2 regions of the Planococcus rifietoensis genome follow, and region 2 is predicted to be linked to the other one. Evidence: riboswitches for the same ligand, from Rfam matches in the RefSeq annotation. Region 2 holds a riboswitch; the other holds the start of a gene.

The links. A riboswitch is a leader RNA that binds a small molecule or an ion and turns the genes downstream of it on or off. The one in region 2 is predicted to bind cyclic di-GMP.
Region 1: it holds a riboswitch for cyclic di-GMP, as region 2 does, so the genes downstream of both, AUC31_RS14605 (amidase) here and flgB (flagellar basal body rod protein FlgB) in region 2, are expected to answer to the same signal.

The regions. Positions count from the first base shown of each region.
Region 1 is NZ_CP013659.2:2,935,749-2,939,962, forward strand. Features, by position in the region: gene AUC31_RS14595 (M20/M25/M40 family metallo-hydrolase) at 53-1,186, opposite strand; cyclic di-GMP riboswitch class I at 2,293-2,384, shown strand; gene AUC31_RS14605 (amidase) at 2,429-3,310, shown strand; gene AUC31_RS14610 (diguanylate cyclase) at 3,588-4,214, shown strand, end outside.
Region 2 is NZ_CP013659.2:3,403,496-3,407,709, forward strand. Features, by position in the region: gene AUC31_RS16970 (flagellar hook-basal body protein) at 1-469, opposite strand, end outside; gene AUC31_RS16975 (flagellar hook-basal body protein) at 485-1,288, opposite strand; cyclic di-GMP riboswitch class I at 1,504-1,590, shown strand; gene flgB (flagellar basal body rod protein FlgB) at 1,673-2,065, shown strand; gene flgC (flagellar basal body rod protein FlgC) at 2,071-2,523, shown strand; gene fliE (flagellar hook-basal body complex protein FliE) at 2,549-2,845, shown strand; gene fliF (flagellar basal-body MS-ring/collar protein FliF) at 2,868-4,214, shown strand, end outside.

The DNA.
Region 1 (4,214 bases), 470 kb from region 2:
TGGATGGACGCAGAAGTTGAACGGAGCATTGCTGACATTCGTTTCTTCCATTCTATTCGCCTGATTCAACATGGAAATCGGGCATCCCCTTCACTAATTGCAGCGCAAATTCTACCGCACCCTCAAATTCGTCAATCGGGATATATTCTTCGACTGTATGGATGTTTTCATAGCCAATGGACACATTGACTACGGTCTTCCCTTTTTCATTGAAGACATTGGCATCGGTCCCGCCGCCACTCCGTTCAAAACGCGCTTCGCGCCCTAAAAGCTCTAGGCTGCGCTTGGCATGGGCGAGCAGTGGATGCGCTGAATCAAATTGATAACCCGTGATCAATTGAGTCGCCAGAAAGTCGAGCTGCGCCCCGGAGCGCTCCACTTCCTCTTCGAGCGCTTTTCGCATCGCTTCCACTTGATCCAGGCATTTCTGATGATTTAAAGAACGCACTTCCGCAACCAGCTCCAAATGGTCCATGACAATGTTCATCGCAGTCCCGCCGTGGATCTGGCCGATATTGGCCGTGGTCTCTTCGTCAATGCGCCCAAGTTTCATCCGCACAATTGCTTGTGACGCCACTTCGATGGCGGAAATTCCTTTTTCCGGCTCCAACCCAGCGTGCGCCGCCTTGCCCGTCACACGGATATTGAGGCGCTGCATCGTCGGGCTTGCGGTGATGATGCCTCCGACCGGGCCGCCATTATCCAGCACATATCCGTACTTCGCTTGCAATTGATCCATGTCCGCGGCTTTCGCGCCAAGCAAGCCGACTTCTTCACCAGGCGTCAGAATGAATTCGAGCGGGCCATGCTGGATATTTTGTTCTTTCAAACGCTTGATCAGCTCAAGCATGATCGCAATGCCGGCCTTGTCATCGGCTGCCAAAATGGTCGTCTGATCCGATACGACGCGTCCATTTTCTTCGATCGGCTGGATCCCTTTTCCGGGAGAAACCGTATCGATATGGGAAGAGAAAAACAACGGTTCGATGGAAGCCTCCCCGTCGAGTCGGGCAATGAAGTTATTGGCACCAAGCCCCGTCTGCGCCATCGTATCGTCTTCCCAAATGTGCAGGCCAAGATCCTTGAATCTTTGCATCAAGTGTTTTTGAAATGCGCCTTCCGCGAACGATTCCGAGTCAATGCGGACAAGCGCCTTGAATTCCGCGACTAAGCGTTCTGTCGACATGGTTGTCCCTCCTGTTCAAGATGCCGCTATTCAATTTTTAAAAGCTTGCTGCATTAGACGGGCTGCTACTTTGCCGGAAACAGTAATGAATTTTTGCTTGCGATTTATACATGCAAAAACGCACCTGCGCTCTACAGGACTGCATTTTTTGTTTTGGAGCTATTTTGGATTCCTAAACCCATGGCTATGTCAGTTGAAATCATGCATTCGATTTGAGGCGCTAAATTCTGGATAATAGATTGTGAGACGAAGAGTGTGTGATGAGGGGAAAGACACAGTATGGGGAAAATATTTTTGTCGATTCGACTAGTTATAAATTAAATGTAAAAAAATTGAATAAAAAAGAATCTAATTATTCTAATAAGATTATACAAAAAAGGGTATTTTCTAATAAAATAGAACTATAAAAAATAATATATCCTTAGTTACCCGATAATTCAGAAAAATAACTCGTTTTATAACTGGAAACACTTTTTATTTTTATTACTATATGTGTGAACCAGAAACTTTTCATTCCTAAAAGTTCAGCGTGATTCCCCCATTTACGGGTAAGGAAGAATAACAGGAAATAACTTTTAGTGGAAAGGACTTGTTATGACACAATCTCTTATCAGCTTGCTCATTCTTGGTTTTATCGTGATAACCCATATTCTAGTTTGGAAATGGGCCGCTTATATACAAGAAAAATATGCCGACGATGCCAGGAAGAGGCGGATTGCTGGGTGCATCCTTTTTATGTCCCTTGCAGCATTGTTCGGTTTGTCCGCGCTCTTTCTCATGCAATCTTCTTTTTAAAAATCACGAAATCAAGAAAGGATAGGATAGAATAGGACGTGACACAGCTTTTTATTTCATTGGGGCTTTTTGGTTTTATTGCTATGACTCACCTTCTGGTCAGCAAATGGGCTCAATATTTTCATGAACAACACGGAAACGATTCTTAGCAAACACGAAAAGGCATCTTAATGATCACACTGCCCCTAATAGCCGTTTTCCTGATTGCGACTTTCTTTTGTTTCAAATTTCTCAATAAGTGTCACGTAAAAGCTTTAATAGGTACATAGTTACTATTTTAATGCAACATACTGGAATTATAATAAGAAAAAAACTGAAAAAGGCAAACTTACCTGAAAAGGAAGGACGCAAAGCCATGAGCCTACCCACTGCTTAATCAGTGCACGGTCGTCAGGTTGCCAGGTACCCATTCTGTGGGCCTCGGCTGACAGAATGGAGGAACAGAATATGTTGAAGAAAGCGGCGATGTTAATGTTCGCGATGTCTCTTATGCTGGCGTTCAGCCATGCAGGAAACGCACAGGCAAGCGGCGATGCGCCTGATACACGTGCCACTTGGCTATGGAATCCGTGGATGTTTGTGGAAGATGAAGGCGCGGTGCTGGCTTTTCTAGAAAATAAAAACATCAATAAAGTCTATGTCCAAATCGACCGCGACATTCCCAAAAACACGTACCGCAGCTTTGTCACACAAGCGCATGCACGCGGCATAGCTGTATTTGCACTCGACGGAGCACCGGCCTGGGTTGCGCCAAAAGGCTATACGAACCAGAACATGTTGATGAACTGGCTTGGCAATTACCAAAGCGGATCGACAGAGCAGGCAGATTTTGATGGCATCCATTTGGATGTGGAGCCTTATTTATACAGCGGATGGAATTCGAAGCGTGCTGCTACCGTGAAGTCGTATCAATCTCTTCTTCAAAGAGCCGCAGTGAGCTCTGCGCAGTTGAACTTGCCGCTTGAAGCCGATATGCCTTTTTGGTTCGACGAGATTCCTTATAAAAATACATTCGGCAGCGGAGTCTTGGCCGAATGGGTGATCGCCAATACAGACGGGGTAACACTGATGGCTTACCGGGATTCCGCGCCTATGATCATCGAAATCGTCAAAAACGAAATCGCCATGGCCGAAAAATATGGCAAACATGTAGTCGTGGGCGTAGAAACAGGCGTCACCGATGAAGGCAGCATCATTACGTTTGCTGAAGAAGGCGAAGCGTTCATGAATTTGCAGTTGGCTGAAGTAGCCGCCCATTACTCGGCGTACCCTGCCTATGAAGGAATTGCTATCCACCATGTTGGCAGTTGGATGACGCTCAAGCCATGAAAAGATCAGACACTTCTCATGATTTTTGGAAGTGTCTTTTTATTTTTTTCATTTCTGGCACTCTTTTTTGCAAAGAACTTTGAAAACGTCATTGGAAAGTCATGTTTCAAAGGATAAATCACTTACTCGGAAGCCGATTGATGTTATTCTATAAGTGGAAAATATTATCTATTTAACTATTCAAATGACATATTACGAAACCTCATTTATGAAACCAAAACTCCGCATATCGTCCCACATCAAGTTCGGGACATTCTTTTAAGGACGGTGAAAGAAATTGGCCCAAACAGATTATAAAGCTTTACTTGCCACACGAATGGAACGGGATTTCTCGAAATGGGCTGGCCAAGGCACGATCCCAGAACGCGAAGTCTACCGGTTTTTGCATACGATGAAAGGCACTGCCGGAACGATTGGCATGATGGAACTGTCCGAGTTTTGCGCACGCGAACTGGACGTTTTCTCGGAACACAGTACCGAGTTGCTTGCTGTCGATTCGCTCGAAGGATTCATGTCTTCATTCCGAAACTATTTTGCAGCTGATGAGTCTGCAAGCCAACAAGAGACCGAGTTGGAGACACCGGAAATCGAAGCCTCGAGTGAAGAAGCCCTCGTATTGGTCATCGATTCCGATGCTGAATTCGCCGCGAAGCTTAAAGAGACATTGGAGCCTAAAGGCATTCCTGTCGTCATCGCTTTGGATGGCCAAAAAGGTACGGAATTATTTTACACATTGCATCCGCAGATGGTGTTATTGGATGCAAAACTGCCTGATGCAGATGGGTTCAGCCTGGCAGAAAGATTCGCTGAAGCTGGCAGAAGCCGCCATCTTCCACTCGCCATCCTGAGTGAAGATGACCGGATTGATCACCAAATCCGGGCAATGGAAGTGGGCGCCACTGAT
Region 2 (4,214 bases):
CGTATCCCGCTGCAAGCGTGATCGGTGTGCCGTCAGCACCCAAGACCGAATCGCCGGAAGCGGTGACAAGCGCCAAACGGTCGCTGCCCGCAATTGGCTCGGTTTGGAATGATCCATTTCTAGTGTAAGAAATGCCATCTTCGTTCGAGACGCGGAAATAGCTGTTCGGCGAATCAATCGCAAAGTCCAGTTCGCGACCTGTTTCCTGCATCTGCCCAAGCGAATGGCGGGTGATGCCATCAGACAATAACATCCCACCGCCGATGCGCAGCCCGTCCGGTGTGCTTCTTCCAATTTCGTTGGCAGGACCGGCTTGCTTATTCACGCTGTGAAGCAAGGCGTCCGCAAAATTGGCTTCTTGTTTTTTATAGCCTGTCGTATTGACGTTGGCGACATTATTGGCGATCATATCAATTTTTTTCTGAAGTTCGCGCATTGAGCTGCTTGCCGCATTCATTTGGATGTTCATATGATTGGCTCCTTATCAGACCCGGCCGATTTCATTAACCGCTTTTTCCATGCTGCGGTCATAGGCCTGGATCACTTTTTGGTTGGATTCGAATCCGCGGTAAGCGGTCATCATGTCGGTCATCGTGCGGGTCAAATCGACATTCGATTGTTCGACAAAACCTTGCTTGACGAATCGTTCGGCATCTTCAGCAAGTGCCGGTGCATCCGCATCGTCTCCTGCCCAGGCAAGCAAATTGTGCCCTTGCTTGATCAATTGTTCCGGCTCGTCCGCAGCGCCAATCCAGATACTTCCGGCATCTACGCCATCCGAACGCGTGAGTTCGCCGTTCGTTTGGACAGAAAATCCGCCATCGCCGACTTGAATCGGCTGGAGGTTGTCGCCGAGCACCCGCTGGCCGAAGCTGGTCGCAAGGAATCCTTCCGCATCGACCGTGAATTGCCCGTTACGCGTATAGCGGATGTCGCCTTGTTCTGTTTCAACCGCAAACAATAACGTGCCGCGTTCCCCGGTTTCGGCATCTAGCGGCAAATTATCGTTGACTAAGGCGAAATCGGTCGCATTCCCCGTTTCGCGTATCGGCCCTTGCAGGAATGAAGGAATCGCTTCTTGAACGTAAACGCCAGTGGAAAGTCGGCCAATCGGCGCAGGCTGATTGGCATTTTGCGCTTTGATCAATTGCTGTGGAAACGAGCGAATAGCCGCTTCATCTGTCTTGAATCCCGGGGTATTGGAATTTGATAGATTATTTGTCAATATTTGTTGATTCCTATTTTGAGACATCATTCCTGAGGTAGCTGTGTATAATCCTCGAAACATATTACCTAGTCACCTTCCTCTTAATAGTCTTTTGGACTATGTATTCTTTGTGGTGTCTTCATTTTAACAGAAAACCGTAGATTAAATGGAAAAAATAGTAGAATTTTTTTATAAAATAAAATAGCCAAAATAAAAAAAGCATGATACTATACCGAGGTAGTAACGACTCAAAATGATTCTAAAAGACGAGTTTAAAGAAAAATATACCCATATCATGACGAAAATAGCAAACTTATACGAAAGTTAAGGACGCAAAGCCACGGGTCTAACTGTCTAAGACACAGGATCGCCGGGTTACCGAAAGATGGTAGATTTGACTCAAATCCGCCTTTTTCAAAGTGGGTTTTTTATTTGGGCAAATTTGGGGACGAGGGGAGAAAAAAGATGAACATCTTTCCATCAAGCATTCAAAAAATGGAGCAGGCATTGTCGACTTCGACATTGAAACAGCGTGTTCATGCAGGCAATATCGCCAATGTCGATACAGCAAATTACAAAAGTAAGCAAGTGAATTTTCAACAGGCGATGGAACAGGCAAGCGCCTCGCAGATGAAGAGCTACCGCACCGATGCACGCCACCTGGAATTCCAAAGTGGGGCGGGGGCAACGCCAGTAACGGTCAACCACAACACGAAAATGACACCGAACGGCAATAATGTCGATATGGATGTTGAAATGGCAGAACTGGCGAAAAACCAGTTATGGTATAACGCCGTGACAGAGCGCGTCAACGGCAAGTTTTCCAGCTTGAGTTCAGTCATCAATGGAGGGAGATAACGCTTATGTCTTTATTTAATGGTCTGAATATTAGCGCATCTGGTCTAACCGCCAACCGTTTGCGAATGGATGTTGTGTCTTCGAATATCGCCAACGCCAATACGAACCGTGCAGAGTTGGTCAACGGGGAATGGGTACCTTACCGCCGCAAGACTGTGGAATTATCGACCGCCGGCGCTTCGCCATTCGCTAAGCAATTAACGGCCGCCATGGAAAATAAAGGAGCCGGGGCAGGCGTAAAAGCAAGTGCCATCCGTGAAGACGCTACACCGTTTCCGGTCACTTACGATCCGGAACATCCGGACGCAGATGCTGAAGGATATGTGCGCACGTCGAATGTGGACCCGATCAAGGAAATGGTCGATTTGATGTCGGCGACGCGTTCCTATGAAGCGAATGTCACTGCGATGAATGCCTCGAAAAGCATGTTTATGAAAGCATTGGAAATCGGAAAATAACGAAGTTTAGTTTAGGAGGGGCAGCATGGAGAAAATTGCACAGTTGCAAACACCGTTTCTGCAAAATCAATTCCTGGAAAAAATGCAGCCGGAGCCGCAAGCGACAGGGTTCGGCGATGTCTTCAAGAATGCATTGAAAGAAGTCAGCGCGGCGCAAAATGTATCCGATAAAAAGACGGATCAATTGTTGACGGGCGAAGTGAAAGACGTCCATGAAGTGATGATCGCTTCGCAAAAAGCGAGCCTATCGCTTCAAATGACAATGCAAGTGCGCAATAAAGTGGTGGAAGCGTACCAAGAAGTGATGAGAATGCAAGTATGAAAGAAATTAAGGTGTGCGTTCAATGAAAGAGAAGTTCGAAACCTATAAAACCAAAACAAAAGACTCCTGGGGCAGTTTATCGAAAGCGACCAAATGGCTGATGGCCGCGTCCTTTTTCATCACATTACTTGCCCTAGGGCTTTTTGTTTTCTTCAATAGCCAAACGAATATGTCGCCTTTGTACTCCAATTTGGATCCTGCGGAAGCAGGCGAAATCAAGGCAGCGATCGAAACCCAAGGAATTCCAGTCGAAGTGTCGACGGACGGCTCGACCATCTCCGTCCCGGACGAGCAAGTCGCCAGCTTGAAAGTGAGCCTAGCGGCAGAGGGCTTGCCGAAAAACGGCAATGTCACGTACGGCATATTCAGTGAAAACATGGGGCTTGGGATGACCGACCGCCATTTTGATGTCGTGGAACGTGACGCGATGCAAAACGAACTTGCGTATTTGGTGAAACAAATCGCTGGCGTGACTGATGCCAACGTCATGATTACCTTGCCGAAAGAAAATGTCTGGCTGACCGATGAAGAACAAGTGTCGACCGCATCGATCGTCATCCAAGGCGACGGCACTTTGAATTTGGACCAAAAACAAATCAACGGTTTATACCATTTGGTCAGCAAGTCGGTGCCGAATTTACCGATGGAACAAATCGTCATTATGGATCAGAACGGACAAGTATTTGAATTGCAAGATACAGGCGCTCCGGACACCAATTTGACGGTCTATCAGCAAAACCGAGAAATCCAGCAAGGCATCGAACAAGATATTCAACGTGAATTGCAGCAGATGCTCGGGCTATTGCTCGGGCAGGACAAAGTCGTTGTTTCCGTTATGGCAAACATCGATTTCACGAAAGAAAAACGCGAAGAGCAATTGGTGGAGCCGGTTGATCTCGAAACGGGCGAAGGCATCGACATCAGCGTCGAGCGGATCGTCGAAACTTATGCAAGTGAAGGGGCGGCGCTGGCAGATGATGCCGGAACCGGGGAAACGGATATTGCCAATTACCCCGCAGCAGACGGCACCGGAACGAGTGAATCCGAACGGACCGAAGAACGCATCAATCGCGAAGTCAACCGCATTAGCCGGCAGATCGAGATGAGCCCTTATGTCATCGACGATATTACGATCAATGTCGGCGTCGAGCCGCCGGTGCCGGACAATCCGGCAAGTTTGACCGAGCAGAACATGACCGATATCCGTAATTTACTCGGGAATACGGTCAGCGCATCGCTCAGCATGAACGAGTTCCAGCCGACGCCGGCAGAACTCGATGACCGCATTTCAATTTTTGCGACAGAATTCCAAGGGCGTCCGGAACTGGCCGAAGAAGAGCCGGTCACGACATTCTGGACAGGCGTTCCA